One region of the Metabacillus sp. Hm71 genome, then DNA from elsewhere that is predicted to be linked to it. Evidence: a T-box and tRNA genes for the amino acid it is inferred to sense, from the RefSeq annotation. Region 1 holds a T-box; the other regions hold tRNA genes.
What was found. The T-box of region 1 lies ahead of thrS (threonine--tRNA ligase). A T-box ahead of a tRNA ligase gene usually reads a tRNA of that ligase, here a tRNA-Thr.
Positions count from the first base shown of each region.

Region 2: it encodes a tRNA-Thr, which carries the amino acid that the T-box ahead of thrS (threonine--tRNA ligase) is inferred to sense. The anticodon was not compared.
Region 3: it encodes a tRNA-Thr, which carries the amino acid that the T-box ahead of thrS (threonine--tRNA ligase) is inferred to sense. The anticodon was not compared.

Region 1 covers NZ_CM200278.1:2,995,251-3,001,131, forward strand. The annotation lists gene ACSVDH_RS14535 (carbon-nitrogen hydrolase family protein) at 1-565, opposite strand, end outside; gene thrS (threonine--tRNA ligase) at 887-2,803, opposite strand; T-box leader at 2,856-3,080, opposite strand; T-box leader at 3,122-3,345, opposite strand; gene ACSVDH_RS14545 (VOC family protein) at 3,506-3,856, opposite strand; gene ACSVDH_RS14550 (RNA polymerase alpha subunit C-terminal domain-containing protein) at 4,058-4,348, opposite strand; gene ACSVDH_RS14555 (amino acid permease) at 4,639-5,881, opposite strand, start outside.
Region 2 covers NZ_CM200278.1:180,642-186,522, reverse strand. The annotation lists gene cdaA (diadenylate cyclase CdaA) at 1-283, opposite strand, end outside; gene ACSVDH_RS01050 (zf-HC2 domain-containing protein) at 464-1,075, opposite strand; gene sigW (RNA polymerase sigma factor SigW) at 1,089-1,652, opposite strand; tRNA gene ACSVDH_RS01040 (tRNA-Ala) at 1,938-2,013, opposite strand; tRNA gene ACSVDH_RS01035 (tRNA-Gly) at 2,029-2,103, opposite strand; tRNA gene ACSVDH_RS01030 (tRNA-Lys) at 2,110-2,182, opposite strand; tRNA gene ACSVDH_RS01025 (tRNA-Gln) at 2,186-2,260, opposite strand; tRNA gene ACSVDH_RS01020 (tRNA-Tyr) at 2,412-2,495, opposite strand; tRNA gene ACSVDH_RS01015 (tRNA-Thr) at 2,511-2,583, opposite strand; tRNA gene ACSVDH_RS01010 (tRNA-Val) at 2,588-2,663, opposite strand; tRNA gene ACSVDH_RS01005 (tRNA-Glu) at 2,685-2,759, opposite strand; tRNA gene ACSVDH_RS01000 (tRNA-Thr) at 2,789-2,861, opposite strand; tRNA gene ACSVDH_RS00995 (tRNA-Asn) at 2,864-2,938, opposite strand; rRNA gene rrf (5S ribosomal RNA) at 2,949-3,064, opposite strand; rRNA gene ACSVDH_RS00985 (23S ribosomal RNA) at 3,284-5,881, opposite strand, start outside.
Region 3 covers NZ_CM200278.1:4,424,083-4,429,963, reverse strand. The annotation lists rRNA gene ACSVDH_RS21990 (23S ribosomal RNA) at 1-2,426, shown strand, start outside; rRNA gene rrf (5S ribosomal RNA) at 2,678-2,793, shown strand; tRNA gene ACSVDH_RS21980 (tRNA-Val) at 2,838-2,913, shown strand; tRNA gene ACSVDH_RS21975 (tRNA-Thr) at 3,065-3,140, shown strand; tRNA gene ACSVDH_RS21970 (tRNA-Lys) at 3,293-3,368, shown strand; tRNA gene ACSVDH_RS21965 (tRNA-Leu) at 3,382-3,467, shown strand; tRNA gene ACSVDH_RS21960 (tRNA-Gly) at 3,478-3,549, shown strand; tRNA gene ACSVDH_RS21955 (tRNA-Leu) at 3,560-3,648, shown strand; tRNA gene ACSVDH_RS21950 (tRNA-Arg) at 3,658-3,734, shown strand; tRNA gene ACSVDH_RS21945 (tRNA-Pro) at 3,841-3,917, shown strand; tRNA gene ACSVDH_RS21940 (tRNA-Ala) at 3,936-4,011, shown strand; tRNA gene ACSVDH_RS21935 (tRNA-Met) at 4,037-4,113, shown strand; tRNA gene ACSVDH_RS21930 (tRNA-Ile) at 4,118-4,194, shown strand; tRNA gene ACSVDH_RS21925 (tRNA-Ser) at 4,213-4,305, shown strand; tRNA gene ACSVDH_RS21920 (tRNA-Met) at 4,474-4,550, shown strand; tRNA gene ACSVDH_RS21915 (tRNA-Asp) at 4,555-4,631, shown strand; tRNA gene ACSVDH_RS21910 (tRNA-Phe) at 4,786-4,858, shown strand; tRNA gene ACSVDH_RS21905 (tRNA-His) at 4,888-4,963, shown strand; tRNA gene ACSVDH_RS21900 (tRNA-Gly) at 4,972-5,045, shown strand; tRNA gene ACSVDH_RS21895 (tRNA-Ile) at 5,052-5,128, shown strand; tRNA gene ACSVDH_RS21890 (tRNA-Asn) at 5,139-5,213, shown strand; tRNA gene ACSVDH_RS21885 (tRNA-Ser) at 5,217-5,307, shown strand; tRNA gene ACSVDH_RS21880 (tRNA-Glu) at 5,323-5,394, shown strand.

The DNA.
Region 1 (5,881 bases):
TATCGATTGATCTCTGTTCCCACTCCCCATTTGGTCCATGTAAACCTGGTCCCCAAGAAGATGGAGCAACAATTATTTGTGCTCCTTTTACTAATAAGGTATTGGCAATCTTGTCCGTATAAGCATCTGCACATATCATAATTCCAAGTCTTATGCCTTCCAGTTTTATCGTTTCAATGATAGAGCCTGTATGGCACCAACCATCTGAAATAGTGGCGCTCTTCCTTTGTCTCCCTATTAATTCTCCTTTTCTATTTATCACAAATACTGAATTATATAGCTCCCCATCTTCAGATTTTTCAGGACAACCAATAAATACATTCGTATTTATTGACTTAACCAAATCACGAAAATGGTTCATCCATTCATCGGGCTGCCTTTTAATCCAGCTAGTACCAATTTTTTGAGAAAATTGCAACCCGCTAACAGCTAATTCTGGTGTTATAATCCACTCCACATTTTTTGCTGCCGCGAGTTTCACAGCTTTTTCAATTAAATGTTGATTATATTGAATATCCCCAGCAATAGGTAATAAATGCAGTAAAGCGACTCTTATTCTCTTCAACATAACTCCCCCTTTTGGCTATAAATGGTCACCCATAATTATCATCATATCACTATTCATTTTAAGACGAATTATTTTACCTAAACTTTTACAATACAGACCAAAATTCCTATATTAACTAATCGAGCATTAAACTTATGGTTTTGATCTTCGAATTGCCTCGCTTACTTCTCTTATTTCCAAGCAACTAAAAAAGAATCCTTCTTGTTATACTCCTCTTCAAAATAAAAATAGAGCGCTTATCCTTGTTCCGGGATAGCGCCCTTTCTGGAATAAATGTTACTTATCTTCAAGCTGCCGTTACAGAGACGAATCTTCTAATTAAATACTACGTTCTTTTATTTGCTGTTCTATTTTCTTTTTAAAATGTTCAAGGGGAACACTTTCCGATTGTTGTTCTCCGTATTTTCTTACATTTACTTCATGTTCTTTCACTTCATTGTCACCCAGCACCAGCATATAAGGGATTTTTTGCATCTGTGCTTCTCTTATTTTATACCCTAGCTTTTCGTTGCTATTGTCAATTATCACCCTTACTCCCAGTTGTTTCAGTTCGGATTGAATCTGTAAACAATAGTCCAAGTGCACCTGTGAGATCGGGATAATTTGCACTTGCACAGGTGCAAGCCAAACAGGAAAAGCACCTGCAAAATGTTCGATTAAGATACCACAGAAACGATCAATGGATCCAAAAATAGCACGATGGATGACCACAGGTCGAACCTTTTCGTTGTTTTCATTAATATAAGTTAAATCAAATTTTTCCGGCATTTGAAAATCAAGCTGGATTGTTGCACATTGATGGCTTCGTTTTAAGGCATCTTTAATATGGAAATCTATTTTCGGACCATAGAATGCCCCATCGCCTTCATTTACATGGTAATCAATTTCTAAATGTTTAAGTACATTCTTTAATGCTTCTTCAGATATTCCCCAAAATTTGTCATAACCTAATGAATTCTCTGGACGAGTGGAAAGCTCCACCGAATAGTCAAAGCCAAATGTACGATATACTTGGTCAATTAAAGAAAAGACCTGTTTAATTTCACTTTCAATTTGATCCTCTCGGACAAAAATATGGGCATCATCCTGGCAAAATGTACGGACCCGAAGCATTCCATTTAACGCACCACTGTATTCATGACGGTGAACCTGACCATATTCTGCTATTCGAACTGGTAAATCCCGATAAGAATAAAGGTCATTTTTAAAAATTAGCATATGCCCTGGGCAGTTCATTGGTTTGAGAGCGAAATGTTTCTGTTCGACTTTTGTGAAGTACATATTTTCATGGTAATGATCCCAATGGCCCGAATTCTCCCATAATTGTTGATTCATCATAAATGGAGTACGAACCTCAGCGTAACCAGCTTTGTTTTGAAGTTCACGAGAGAATTGTTCTAATTCATTTCGAACAATTTGTCCTTTTGGTAAATAAAACGGCATTCCTGGAGCTTCCTCAGAAAACATAAATAACTCCAATTGCTTTCCTAATTTCCGATGATCTCGATTTGCTGCTTTTTCTAAGAAATGTAGATATTCAGTTACATCCTTTTTCTTTTTAAATGCCACTCCATACACCCGTTGCAGCACTTCATTTTGACTATCACCTCGCCAATAAGCACCTGATACACGAGTTAATTTGACTGCTTTTATGAAGCCAGTGGATGGAAGATGTGGGCCGCGACAAAGATCAATAAATTCTCCCTGTTGATAAAGAGTAATTTTTTCATCTTTTGGAATATCCTTTAATATCTCTAACTTAAATGGTTCACCTTTTTCTTCAAATAATTTTTCGGCCTCTTGATAAGAAACTTCGATTCGTTCGATTTCTAAATTCTCGTTTATGATGTTTTCCATCTCTTTCTCAATGGCAAGTAAGTCGTTGGAAGTCAAACTGTGTTCCAGTTTCAAATCATAGTAAAATCCATCTTCAATGACTGGACCTATCCCAAGTTTTACATTGCCATAGAGCCTTTTAACAGCTTGTGCCAATACATGTGCGGATGAGTGCCTTAAAACTTGCAATCCTTCCTCTGAATCAAGAGATAATATCGAGACTTCCGCATCCTGTTCGATCTTGCAGCTTAAATCTACCACTTGTTTATTTACTTTCCCTGCAACTGCATGTTTGCTTAAACTTGAGCTAATGGAGTCTGCTATATTTTTCACTGTCATGCCTTTCGAAAATTCCTTTATTTTTCCGTCTGGAAATGTAACTTCAATTAATTTACTCATTATAATAAACACTCCTTTTTATGTAAAAAATAAAAAAAGCACTCATCCCTATGAAAGGGACGAGTGCGCCATACCCGTGGTTCCACCCAATTTCCCATAAGCAAAAAGAAAACTTACGGCTCTGGTGCTATAACGCAGCATAGACGGTATTGGATACTTATATTCCCCAATACAGCTCAAAGGCGGTAAATTATTTCCCTAAGCTAGGAAGGTCACAGCAACTCCTTCCCTCTCTGAAAACCGTAAAAATAATTCATGTCCTTTTCATCGCAATCATTTTATATGTGATTGTAAAAATAAAAAACGCACTCATCCCAATGAAGGGACGAGTGCGTAATACTCGTGGTTCCACCCAATTTCCCATAAGTTAAAAGAAAACTTACGGCTCTGGTGCTGTAACGCAGCATAGACGGTATTGGATACTTATGTTCCCCAATACAGCTCAAAGGTGGTAAGATACTTTCCTGTGTTAGGAAGATTTCAGCTATCCTTCCCTCTCTGGAAACCGTAAAAGTAACTCATGTCCTTATCAGCGCTTTTATAAATTCAAGCATTCATTTAAATTATTTTACATATTACAATAAATTTCCATAAATAGCAATACCTATTTTTTGTATTTTTAGGAAAACTTCTTACTTTCTATAAGAAAATAGTTGCTGTTGCAACCCTTGGAATTTAACCTAAGTAAATGTTGTAAAATGATTAACACTTGCACACCATTAAATGGTTTCCATAAGGGTCTTTGAAATTAAACCAATGGTTATGCTCAATTTCTGTTGTTAATTCAACATTCTTACTTTTCATATACTCATACGCTTGTTCGATATTGTTAGTGTTAAAATGAAAAAGTGGAGTGTTGAAAATAGTATCCTCTGAATAAATCTTGCTATCTAATACAATTCCTGTACCATTCATTGGTACAATATATAAATGACCAGATAGTATCTCACCATCTGCTATTAACCCTAATATGTCACAATACCATTCACGTGCCTCTTCAATATTCTTTACAGGAATAAAAATTGTTCCGATTTTATTTAATATAGGGTTCATAAACTACCTCCATAAATAAATTTCAAGTATATATATTAATTCGCTTTTAGTTTTTATATTCCCTTCTTGTCAAGCATCACTGCACTTTTTAAGAAAAATCCCCAGCTTCATATCGAAGTAAAGTGTGCTCAACAATAGAAAAAGCACAAATCTTGCTGCAGAATTGTGCTTTTTCTATTGTTGAGGATTGTAAAGTTTTGGTTATGATTTAAATGATAGTTCCTTTTCTTCTAATGAAGCTTTAAGTGTAGGTAGAGAAGCAGGTCCTATCCCATGAAATTTTAAAATTTCTTTTTCGCTGTAATCTGACAGTTTTTCCAATGTAGTAATTCCTTCATGTATCAATGCGTTTCTAGCAGGTGAAGAAAGTTTTGAAAGAAATCCACTGTCCGGCTTACGTTCTTGCTCACACGTAGGGCAGCTTGGACAGTCAGTACTTTTATAATATTTGTGTCCTTTGTTACATATCCTTAAATTCTTTTGATTAGTCATCTAAATACACCTCATAAAATTGGTATGTTATTTACTTCTTATTCTTTAAATGCATCGATTCTTTTCTCTTCAAAGTAACTTTTCTTCTTCGAAGCTTCCTGCTAGTAAGGATACCGGATTCGGAATTAAGAATTCAACCATAACGCCATAACACTTAATGGAAAGTGCTTCAGTACGAATCTCAATTTCATAATTAAGTTGTCTAAATTAGTTTAAAAAACGGTAAACTTGCAAAAAAAGTAAAGAAAAGACACCACTTCAGGTGGGGTCTCTTTTCATAAATAGGTAAATTATGCTGCTTGTCTTCTTTCAATACGTGAACGTACTCTAAAGTAAGATACTGTAATGAATAAGTAAATGACGATTGTAATCGTCGTTACCATGATAGATGTAGTAGCTATTACACCAATTAATATAGCAATCAGCGCCAATAATGCGAACCAAGTCGTGTAAGGATAAAAGCGGACTTTATAGCTGCCTTGCTGTGTCTGATTTGTGCGAGATTTCAAATGTGCTATCGCAATAATAATCCATATACAAAGAACCGTATATCCAAGAGAACCCATTAAGTAATTAAACGTATTACTCCCGGCAAATACAGAAATAAGCACTCCTGCATACAGTGATGATGTACATGCTAATATCGCATAAACAGGCACCTGCTTTTTCGACACTTTTGCAAATAGTTTTGGCATCCGACCATCCGCCGCTTGTGTGTAAAGAACACGTGACGATGCATATAGCCCAGAATTCATTGATGAAATTATAGCTAACAAGATAATAGCATTCATTATGTGATCTGCATATGGAATTCCTATCATGCTAAACACCGTCACAAACGGGCTCTCTGGTACGCCATTCACTTGATTCCATGGGATCAAGCTCACAATAATGAAAAATGGTAAAATATAAAAAGAAATAATCCGTATCAATGTACCTCTCACTGCTTTAGGTATAATCTTTTCCGGATCTTTTACCTCTGCCAACGTAACACCTATCATTTCAGTACCACCGTATGAATAAATGACCACCAGCATAGCCATGATCAATCCATGCATACCATTAGGGAAAAATCCTCCATGCTGTGTAAGATGAGAAAATCCTGTTGCGGTATGGTCTTGAAACGGTATTAATAAAATGATTAAACCGGTTATAATAAATAATACAATGACACTGATTTTTAACAATGTGAGCCAATATTCTGTTTCTGCAAATAGCTTAACTGAAAATAAGTTTACAAGGGTAACAATGGCAGATACCATTAAAGCCAGTACCCAAACTGGAATATCTGGAAGCCAGTATTGCAGAAAAATAGCAGCAACCACTGATTCCGCAGCGATATTTAATACCCACATTTTCCAATAAATCCAGTCTAGAAAGTGTGCAGCATAATTACCTAAAACTGGCTCAATTAAATCACGAAATGTTCTTGCCTGTTTGTTTCTAACTGCCATTTCAGCAAGGCCCTGCATAATAAAAAGCAAGATGATACCTCCAATCATATACGCAAGAATGACAGCAGGGCCCGCCATA
Region 2 (5,881 bases), 2.8 Mb from region 1:
CTCTTCCTAGCTGTTCTAAGGCTCTGCGCAGCTCTGGCTGGAAAATGATAATAATGGCTAAAAACCCCCATGTTAAGGCTTGGTCCATTAACCACTGCAAGGTGTTTAAACCTAGATATTGGCTTAACATGCGGACTACAATTATCACTGTAATTCCTTTTAATAGCTGTACTGCCTTTGTTCCCCTTATGACCATAATCAATTTATAGATAACATACCAAACAAGGAGAATATCAACAGCTATGCCGAGGTAATGCAATATTGGTATATCCTCATATCCCATTCACTCGTCCTCCATGTATTTCACTCTTTTATAGGTAAAATCTCGTTTATTTAATTTTTATCATCAGCGAAGTTTTTCCCCTTACTAAACTAAACTGAAATAAAGGATTCTAATAACGATAGTATTATATCATTTCTTGAATAGAAATGTAAAAAGGCCACCATAATGATGACCTTATGTTTAATCAAAAACACTGACAACATCCTGAGAGAGGTTTTTTATATGGTACCATAACCACTCAAACATCTGATCCACTTCCTCTATCTCGCCGGTCACTTGGCCTGCAGATGCGAGGTATTTCTCTCCATTAATGACAGTGACATTTCCTTCAATTGTACCCTCAATCACTAATGTTCCGTTTTTAACAGTGACATCTCCTTTTATAACTTCTCCCTTCGGTACAGTGACCTTACTGTTCTCTACAACTAAGTCTGAGTGCTTTGAGACACTAAATTGCTGATCTTCATTCCATGCAGAAAATAAACTTCCTGCCATAAGAAGAACAAATAAAGATGCCGCTGCTAATAGTGGGTGACCCTTCATCCAACGATTCCAAGAAACAGTTCGCTTTTCTTTTGGAAGTCTATTCATAACGGCTTGTGTGAAATCTTTAGGAGCTTCAATATGGGATGTACTTTGGACTAGTGCGATAGCTTTTTCTAGTTCATGAAAATGTTGAAAGCACTCCTTGCATGTATGAAGATGGTCTTTCACCTGTTTTTCTTCATCACTTGTTAGTTCATGATCCAAATATTTATGCAAAAGCTGCACAATTTCAGAAGAACAGCTCATATTTCTCACCTCATTATAAATGCCTTAATTGCTTTCGGAGGGCTTCTCTCCCCCTGTGAATCCTGGTTTTAACAGTACCTATCGGAATATCAAGGATTTCACTTATTTCTATTAATGATAGCTCATCTATATACTTTAAGACAATAACCGTTCGATATTTATCGGGCAGCTTTAAAATTTCAGCTTGAATTGTCTGCTGAAGCTCCATGGTTTCCAGCTCTTCCTCAGGCAAAGCTGCCTCTGCAGCAATTTGAGAATACATGGTTAATCCATCTGTTCCCGAAACCTCTGCATCAAGGTAATAATCCGGCTTCTTTTTCCGTATACGGTCAATCGAAAGATTCGTTGCGATTCGATATAACCATGTTGAAAACTTTTTATTCATATCATACGTATGGATATTAACATACGCCCGTATGAAGGCTTCCTGTGCGATATCTTCTGCTTCATGTGCGTTTCCCAGCATACGATAACATAATTGATAGATCTTATCCTTATACAAATCCACGATTTCAGCAAATGCATTTTGATCGCCCTTTTTAACCTGTTTTATCCGCTTCTTTACTATTGTTTCCATTTTCACATACCTCCGCACTCTGCGGGTCTCTTTATATACGTATTAGCATTTCATAAGGTTTCATTTATTGCACATAAAAATATTTTAACAAATTTTGGAGATGAGTAGGGAATTTTTATTAATTTGTTTTTAAATAGAAAATGAAAAGAAAGATTTATCTTCATATTAGTCAAAAAGTAACAAACGAAAGGGCTAATTTTAAGTGAATTGTACTAAAAATAAAGAAAATAAAAAAAAACCATAAACAATCGTCCATGGTTGTGTCATTTTATTGATATATTGTATTGGTGGAGCCTAGCGGGATCGAACCGCTGACCTCCTGCGTGCAAAGCAGGCGCTCTCCCAGCTGAGCTAAGGCCCCAATTATAAAAATCTATGGAGCGGAAGACGGGATTCGAACCCGCGACCCCCACCTTGGCAAGGTGGTGTTCTACCACTGAACTACTTCCGCAAATGATGAGCCATGAAGGACTCGAACCTTCGACCCTCTGATTAAAAGTCAGATGCTCTACCAACTGAGCTAATGGCTCTAATGGCTGGGCTAGCTGGATTCGAACCAACGCATGACGGAGTCAAAGTCCGTTGCCTTACCGCTTGGCTATAGCCCAATAGAAATTTACTTGTTAGTTCATTAGATACTTTATTATTAACATTATTTAGTGAAATATTCACACTAAACTCTCTAAACAAAATCAAAGATAAACAAATGATGAAATGGAGTTCCATTTTCCCTTCGTTTATCTGCATTTTATATGTAAATGGTGGAGGGGGGCAGATTCGAACTGCCGAACCCTAAGGAGCGGATTTACAGTCCGCCGCGTTTAGCCACTTCGCTACCCCTCCATATTTATAAAACAGTGCCGGCGAGAGGACTTGAACCCCCAACCTACTGATTACAAGTCAGTTGCTCTACCAATTGAGCTACACCGGCGTAATGGTGGAGGATGACGGGATCGAACCGCCGACCCCCTGCTTGTAAGGCAGGTGCTCTCCCAGCTGAGCTAATCCTCCAAGATTATGTATAAAAATAAATGGTGACCCGTACGGGATTCGAACCCGTGTTACCGCCGTGAAAGGGCGGTGTCTTAACCGCTTGACCAACGGGCCATTAAGGCATTTTTCTTTTTTGAATATTAAGCTTCCAACCGGGCTCGAACCGGTGACCTCTTCCTTACCATGGAAGTGCTCTACCAACTGAGCTATGGAAGCATTGGCTCCGCAGGCAGGATTCGAACCTGCGACCGATCGGTTAACAGCCGATAGCTCTACCACTGAGCTACTGCGGATTAACAACAAGCCTGGCAACGTCCTACTCTCACAGGGGGAGTCCCCCAACTACCATCGGCGCTGAAGAGCTTAACTTCCGTGTTCGGCATGGGAACGGGTGTGACCTCTTCGCTATCGCCACCAGACAAATGGTTTACGGCTTCCGATGAACTTCACATTTCTGCGTCATCTCAATCGTCAACATCCTCACGTACGGCTGTACGCTCCGGTGTCTCCTCAATCGATTCCTTGAACTGTTTGTTCCTCGAAACCCTCTAACTTTGTATAAAGTTATTAGGAATACTATATTCCTTCAAAACTAGATAACGATGTATAATTCAATTCACTTTGTTTAACGCATTAAATAGGTTAAGTCCTCGATCGATTAGTATCAGTCAGCTCCACACGTCACCGCGCTTCCACCTCTGACCTATCAACCTGATCATCTTTCAGGGATCTTACGTTACAAAGTAACAGGGAAATCTCATCTTGAGGGGGGCTTCATGCTTAGATGCTTTCAGCACTTATCCCTTCCGCACATAGCTACCCAGCTATGCCTTTGGCAAGACAACTGGTACACCAGCGGTGCGTCCATCCCGGTCCTCTCGTACTAAGGACAGCTCCTCTCAAATTTCCTGCGCCCACGACGGATAGGGACCGAACTGTCTCACGACGTTCTGAACCCAGCTCGCGTACCGCTTTAATGGGCGAACAGCCCAACCCTTGGGACCGACTACAGCCCCAGGATGCGATGAGCCGACATCGAGGTGCCAAACCTCCCCGTCGATGTGGACTCTTGGGGGAGATAAGCCTGTTATCCCCGGGGTAGCTTTTATCCGTTGAGCGATGGCCCTTCCATGCGGAACCACCGGATCACTAAGCCCGACTTTCGTCCCTGCTCGACTTGTAGGTCTCGCAGTCAAGCTCCCTTGTGCCTTTACACTCTGCGAATGATTTCCAACCATTCTGAGGGAACCTTTGGGCGCCTCCGTTACATTTTAGGAGGCGACCGCCCCAGTCAAACTGCCCACCTGACACTGTCTCCCGGCCCGATAAGGGCCGCGGGTTAGAATTTCAATACAGCCAGGGTAGTATCCCACCGACGCCTCCACCGAAGCTGGCGCTCCGGCTTCTCAGGCTCCTACCTATCCTGTACAAGCTGTACCAAAATTCAATATCAGGCTACAGTAAAGCTCCACGGGGTCTTTCCGTCCTGTCGCGGGTAACCTGCATCTTCACAGGTACTATAATTTCACCGAGTCTCTCGTTGAGACAGTGCCCAGATCGTTACGCCTTTCGTGCGGGTCGGAACTTACCCGACAAGGAATTTCGCTACCTTAGGACCGTTATAGTTACGGCCGCCGTTTACTGGGGCTTCAGTTCAAAGCTTCGCTTGCGCTAACCTCTCCCCTTAACCTTCCAGCACCGGGCAGGCGTCAGCCCCTATACTTCGCCTTGCGGCTTCGCAGAGACCTGTGTTTTTGCTAAACAGTCGCCTGGGCCTATTCACTGCGGCTTTTCCGGGCTATTCACCCTAAAAAGCACCCCTTCTCCCGAAGTTACGGGGTCATTTTGCCGAGTTCCTTAACGAGAGTTCTCTCGCTCACCTTAGGATTCTCTCCTCGCCTACCTGTGTCGGTTTGCGGTACGGGCACCTCACACCTCGCTAGAGGCTTTTCTTGGCAGTGTGGAATCAGGAACTTCGGTACTATAGTTCCCTCGCCATCACAGCTCAGCTTATGTGACAACGGGATTTGCCTCGTTGTCAGCCTAACTGCTTGGACGCGCTAATCCAACAGCGCGCTTACCCTATCCTTCTGCGTCCCCCCATTGCTCAAACGGTGAGGAGGTGGTACAGGAATTTCAACCTGTTGGCCATCGCCTACGCCTTTCGGCCTCGGCTTAGGTCCCGACTAACCCTGAGCGGACGAGCCTTCCTCAGGAAACCTTAGGCATTCGGTGGAGGGGATTCTCACCCCTCTTTCGCTACTCATACCGGCATTCTCACTTCTAAGCGCTCCACTAGTCCTTACGGTCTAGCTTCACAGCCCTTAGAACGCTCTCCTACCACTGTTCTAAAAGAACAGTCCACAGCTTCGGTGATACGTTTAGCCCCGGTACATTTTCGGCGCAGAGTCACTCGACCAGTGAGCTATTACGCACTCTTTAAATGGTGGCTGCTTCTAAGCCAACATCCTGGTTGTCTAAGCAACTCCACATCCTTTTCCACTTAACGTATACTTTGGGACCTTAGCTGGTGGTCTGGGCTGTTTCCCTCTTGACTACGGATCTTATCACTCGCAGTCTGACTCCTGAACATAAGTCTTTGGCATTCGGAGTTTGACTGAATTCGGTAACCCGATGGGGGCCCCTAGTCCAATCAGTGCTCTACCTCCAAGACTCTTAATTCAAGGCTAGCCCTAAAGCTATTTCGGAGAGAACCAGCTATCTCCAAGTTCGATTGGAATTTCTCCGCTACCCACACCTCATCCCCGCACTTTTCAACGTGCGTGGGTTCGGGCCTCCATTCAGTGTTACCTGAACTTCACCCTGGACATGGGTAGATCACCTGGTTTCGGGTCTACGACCACGTACTCATTCGCCCTATTTAAGACTCGCTTTCGCTGCGGCTCCGTCTCTTCAACTTAACCTTGCACGGGATCGTAACTCGCCGGTTCATTCTACAAAAGGCACGCCATTACCCATTAACGGGCTTTGACTACTTGTAGGCACACGGTTTCAGGATCTCTTTCACTCCCCTTCCGGGGTGCTTTTCACCTTTCCCTCACGGTACTGGTTCACTATCGGTCACTAGGGAGTATTTAGCCTTGGGAGATGGTCCTCCCTGCTTCCGACGGGATTTCACGTGTCCCGCCGTACTCAGGATCCACTCTGGAGGGAACGAAGTTTCAACTACAGGGTTGTTACCTTCTATGACGGGCCTTTCCAGACCGCTTCATTTA
Region 3 (5,881 bases), 1.4 Mb from region 1:
CCGTGAGGGAAAGGTGAAAAGCACCCCGGAAGGGGAGTGAAAGAGATCCTGAAACCGTGTGCCTACAAGTAGTCAAAGCCCGTTAATGGGTAATGGCGTGCCTTTTGTAGAATGAACCGGCGAGTTACGATCCCGTGCAAGGTTAAGTTGAAGAGACGGAGCCGCAGCGAAAGCGAGTCTTAAATAGGGCGAATGAGTACGTGGTCGTAGACCCGAAACCAGGTGATCTACCCATGTCCAGGGTGAAGTTCAGGTAACACTGAATGGAGGCCCGAACCCACGCACGTTGAAAAGTGCGGGGATGAGGTGTGGGTAGCGGAGAAATTCCAATCGAACTTGGAGATAGCTGGTTCTCTCCGAAATAGCTTTAGGGCTAGCCTTGAATTAAGAGTCTTGGAGGTAGAGCACTGATTGGACTAGGGGCCCCCATCGGGTTACCGAATTCAGTCAAACTCCGAATGCCAAAGACTTATGTTCAGGAGTCAGACTGCGAGTGATAAGATCCGTAGTCAAGAGGGAAACAGCCCAGACCACCAGCTAAGGTCCCAAAGTATACGTTAAGTGGAAAAGGATGTGGAGTTGCTTAGACAACCAGGATGTTGGCTTAGAAGCAGCCACCATTTAAAGAGTGCGTAATAGCTCACTGGTCGAGTGACTCTGCGCCGAAAATGTACCGGGGCTAAACGTATCACCGAAGCTGTGGACTGTTCTTTTAGAACAGTGGTAGGAGAGCGTTCTAAGGGCTGTGAAGCTAGACCGTAAGGACTAGTGGAGCGCTTAGAAGTGAGAATGCCGGTATGAGTAGCGAAAGAGGGGTGAGAATCCCCTCCACCGAATGCCTAAGGTTTCCTGAGGAAGGCTCGTCCGCTCAGGGTTAGTCGGGACCTAAGCCGAGGCCGAAAGGCGTAGGCGATGGCCAACAGGTTGAAATTCCTGTACCACCTCCTCACCGTTTGAGCAATGGGGGGACGCAGAAGGATAGGGTAAGCGCGCTGTTGGATTAGCGCGTCCAAGCAGTTAGGCTGACAACGAGGCAAATCCCGTTGTCACATAAGCTGAGCTGTGATGGCGAGGGAACTATAGTACCGAAGTTCCTGATTCCACACTGCCAAGAAAAGCCTCTAGCGAGGTGTGAGGTGCCCGTACCGCAAACCGACACAGGTAGGCGAGGAGAGAATCCTAAGGTGAGCGAGAGAACTCTCGTTAAGGAACTCGGCAAAATGACCCCGTAACTTCGGGAGAAGGGGTGCTTTTTAGGGTGAATAGCCCGGAAAAGCCGCAGTGAATAGGCCCAGGCGACTGTTTAGCAAAAACACAGGTCTCTGCGAAGCCGCAAGGCGAAGTATAGGGGCTGACGCCTGCCCGGTGCTGGAAGGTTAAGGGGAGAGGTTAGCGCAAGCGAAGCTTTGAACTGAAGCCCCAGTAAACGGCGGCCGTAACTATAACGGTCCTAAGGTAGCGAAATTCCTTGTCGGGTAAGTTCCGACCCGCACGAAAGGCGTAACGATCTGGGCACTGTCTCAACGAGAGACTCGGTGAAATTATAGTACCTGTGAAGATGCAGGTTACCCGCGACAGGACGGAAAGACCCCGTGGAGCTTTACTGTAGCCTGATATTGAATTTTGGTACAGCTTGTACAGGATAGGTAGGAGCCTGAGAAGCCGGAGCGCCAGCTTCGGTGGAGGCGTCGGTGGGATACTACCCTGGCTGTATTGAAATTCTAACCCGCGGCCCTTATCGGGCCGGGAGACAGTGTCAGGTGGGCAGTTTGACTGGGGCGGTCGCCTCCTAAAATGTAACGGAGGCGCCCAAAGGTTCCCTCAGAATGGTTGGAAATCATTCGCAGAGTGTAAAGGCACAAGGGAGCTTGACTGCGAGACCTACAAGTCGAGCAGGGACGAAAGTCGGGCTTAGTGATCCGGTGGTTCCGCATGGAAGGGCCATCGCTCAACGGATAAAAGCTACCCCGGGGATAACAGGCTTATCTCCCCCAAGAGTCCACATCGACGGGGAGGTTTGGCACCTCGATGTCGGCTCATCGCATCCTGGGGCTGTAGTCGGTCCCAAGGGTTGGGCTGTTCGCCCATTAAAGCGGTACGCGAGCTGGGTTCAGAACGTCGTGAGACAGTTCGGTCCCTATCCGTCGTGGGCGCAGGAAATTTGAGAGGAGCTGTCCTTAGTACGAGAGGACCGGGATGGACGCACCGCTGGTGTACCAGTTGTCTTGCCAAAGGCATAGCTGGGTAGCTATGTGCGGAAGGGATAAGTGCTGAAAGCATCTAAGCATGAAGCCCCCCTCAAGATGAGATTTCCCTGTTACTTTGTAACGTAAGATCCCTGAAAGATGATCAGGTTGATAGGTCAGAGGTGGAAGCGCGGTGACGTGTGGAGCTGACTGATACTAATCGATCGAGGACTTAACCTATTAGAAAAGCTGAAGAAGTCCGCTAAAATCCATTGGGAACCCGCGCGACCCTCGCAGAAGTCGTACTTTGACTTCGCCCGAGAGAGTAAAATTACCGTAGGATTTGGCTTCTGTAGCTGGACAACGTAGAAAAGCGTAAGCTCAGTAATTGAATTGTAAAATCGTTATCTAGTTTTGAAGGAATATAAAGTTTTTATAAAAAACACTTGAAATATTCTTCTGAAATAGTATAATAATTCTTGTCGCTAATGTCTGGTGATGATGGCGAAGAGGTCACACCCGTTCCCATGCCGAACACGGAAGTTAAGCTCTTCAGCGCCGATGGTAGTTGGGGGTTTCCCCCTGTGAGAGTAGGACATTGCCAGGCAGTAACAAGATATTAAAACGCATACACTTTTGTATGTTTGATTTGGAGGATTAGCTCAGCTGGGAGAGCACCTGCCTTACAAGCAGGGGGTCGGCGGTTCGATCCCGTCATCCTCCACCATTTTGCCGGTGTAGCTCAATTGGTAGAGCACGATCGAACAAGCTTCGAAGCTGTGCTTCAGCACACAAATCGAGCTGCTTCTTGATTAATCTTCCTGAGATTTGGGTGACTGTTAGGTAAGAATGACTATATATTACACAATACTAAATACGCCGGTGTAGCTCAATTGGTAGAGCAACTGACTTGTAATCAGTAGGTTGGGGGTTCAAGTCCTCTCGCCGGCACCACTTATTGTTTCAAAAAAATAAGAGCCATTAGCTCAGTTGGTAGAGCACGAATGAATAAGCTGCGAAGCATTAACTTCAGCGCACAAATTGAGCCGCTTCTTGAATAAGCTTTCTGAAATTTGGGCGTCAAACCTATGAGTGTTTTGAAACAAGAGCCATTAGCTCAGTTGGTAGAGCATCTGACTTTTAATCAGAGGGTCGAAGGTTCGAGTCCTTCATGGCTCACCATTTTACACACCGTGCGGGTGTGGCGGAATTGGCAGACGCGCTAGACTTAGGATCTAGTGTCCTTGTGACGTGGGGGTTCAAGTCCCTTCACCCGCACCATCTAAATCATGCGGAAGTAGTTCAGTGGTAGAACACCACCTTGCCAAGGTGGGGGTCGCGGGTTCGAATCCCGTCTTCCGCTCTTTATAAGTGCCGGGGTGGCGGAACTGGCAGACGCACAGGACTTAAAATCCTGCGGTAGGTGACTACCGTACCGGTTCGATTCCGGTCCTCGGCACCAGTTAGACTTGCGCCCGTAGCTCAATTGGATAGAGCGTTTGACTACGGATCAAAAGGTTAGGGGTTCGACTCCTCTCGGGCGCGCCATTTCTAGAAGTGAGAAATCGGAAGTCAGAAGTTAGATTAAAGGCTTTGCTTCGAAGCAGTACTTAAAGATCTCTGACCTCTCACATCATACCTCTGATATCTAGTACGGGAAGTAGCTCAGCTTGGTAGAGCACTTGGTTTGGGACCAAGGGGTCGCAGGTTCGAATCCTGTCTTCCCGACCATCTCTTATAATTGTTTTTGGGGCCTTAGCTCAGCTGGGAGAGCGCCTGCTTTGCACGCAGGAGGTCAGCGGTTCGATCCCGCTAGGCTCCACCATAAATTCAACTTAAACTTCTATTTTGGCGGTGTAGCTCAGCTGGCTAGAGCGTACGGTTCATACCCGTGAGGTCGTGGGTTCGATTCCCTCCGCCGCTACCATTTTGGACCTTTAGCTCAGTTGGTTAGAGCAGACGGCTCATAACCGTCCGGTCGTAGGTTCGAGTCCTACAAGGTCCACCATTTTAAAAAAAGTATTACGGAGGAATACCCAAGTCCGGCTGAAGGGATCGGTCTTGAAAACCGACAGGGGTGTCAAAGCCCGCGGGGGTTCGAATCCCCCTTCCTCCTCCATATTATATTTAATATTATCGTCGCGGGGTGGAGCACGAACGAATATGCTTCACTGAATAATCATCAGCGTACCGATTGAGCTGCTTCTTGAATCAGCATCCTGAAATCGGGACGGTCTCTATTAGGCAATATCTAAGAGCATAGATAAACTTTAATTTATATTATCGTCGCGGGGTGGAGCAGTCTGGTAGCTCGTCGGGCTCATAACCCGAAGGTCGCAGGTTCAAATCCTGCCTCCGCAACCAAAATGGTCCGGTAGTTCAGTTGGTTAGAATGCCTGCCTGTCACGCAGGAGGTCGCGGGTTCGAGTCCCGTCCGGACCGCCATTTTAAAATTCCTAATCTAGAGTAAAAGGGTTTCAATAAGCGAGAAGGTCGAGGAAGCGACTGAGGGAGCACCGGAGCGTATGTTAATACGTGAGGATGTGAGCGATGGAGCTGACGAAGAGATTCGAAGCTTAGTGGAAGCCGTAAACTAAATGGCTCGGTAGCTCAGTCGGTAGAGCAATGGACTGAAAATCCATGTGTCGGCGGTTCGATTCCGTCCCGAGCCACCTTTTAAAAAGTTGATATATTTTATGTGGCGGCTGTGGCGAAGTGGTTAACGCATCGGATTGTGGTTCCGACATTCGTGGGTTCGATTCCCATCAGCCGCCCCATTTTACTTGCGGGTGTAGTTTAGTGGTAAAACCTCAGCCTTCCAAGCTGATGATGAGGGTTCGATTCCCTTCACCCGCTCCAGAAAGTGGGCCTATAGCTCAGCTGGTTAGAGCGCACGCCTGATAAGCGTGAGGTCGATGGTTCAAGTCCATTTAGGCCCACCATACATTTTATTCCGCAGTAGCTCAGTGGTAGAGCTATCGGCTGTTAACCGATCGGTCGCAGGTTCGAATCCTGCCTGCGGAGCCATATGGGGAAGTACTCAAGTGGCTGAAGAGGCGCCCCTGCTAAGGGTGTAGGTCGCGTAAGCGGCGCGAGGGTTCAAATCCCTCCTTCTCCGCCATATAACAAACATAATGGCCCGTTGGTCAAGCGGTTAAGACACCGCCCTTTCACGGCGGTAACACGGGTTCGAATCCCGTACGGGTCATCAAAAAAACACTGCATTCCTGCAGTGTTTTTTTCTATACATATTGATTTTGATCTTAACAAGTGGTAAAGCCACCATTAATGGAACCCTCACATTATTTAGGCAATGCTTATTTGTTGACGTTTGTCCTTAAAAAGGCTTATAGTTATTTTAATAAAAATAAATGAATTCCTTTTACTATGTTTTTGACATTTTCAATTCAGCTTTGTTTATTTATTCAACCAGCAAAGATCATCCTTCAATAGGATATTCATGAATCAATTTCCTTCTTTTTTTCTTCAAAAGAACTTTCAACAAATTCCTACAAAAAGTCGAATTTAATGTTTTATTACTATAATAAATAGTGGTTTGACTTGTCCATAATCCTAGTTATTTAAACGCTTTCATTAAATCAAATTATATTATTTCAATTTCAAAAACATCTTTTTAATTCTTAAGTATTTCTACGGTTTTAGGGCAGTTCCTTTCCTTTTTTCTTTCTTTTTCT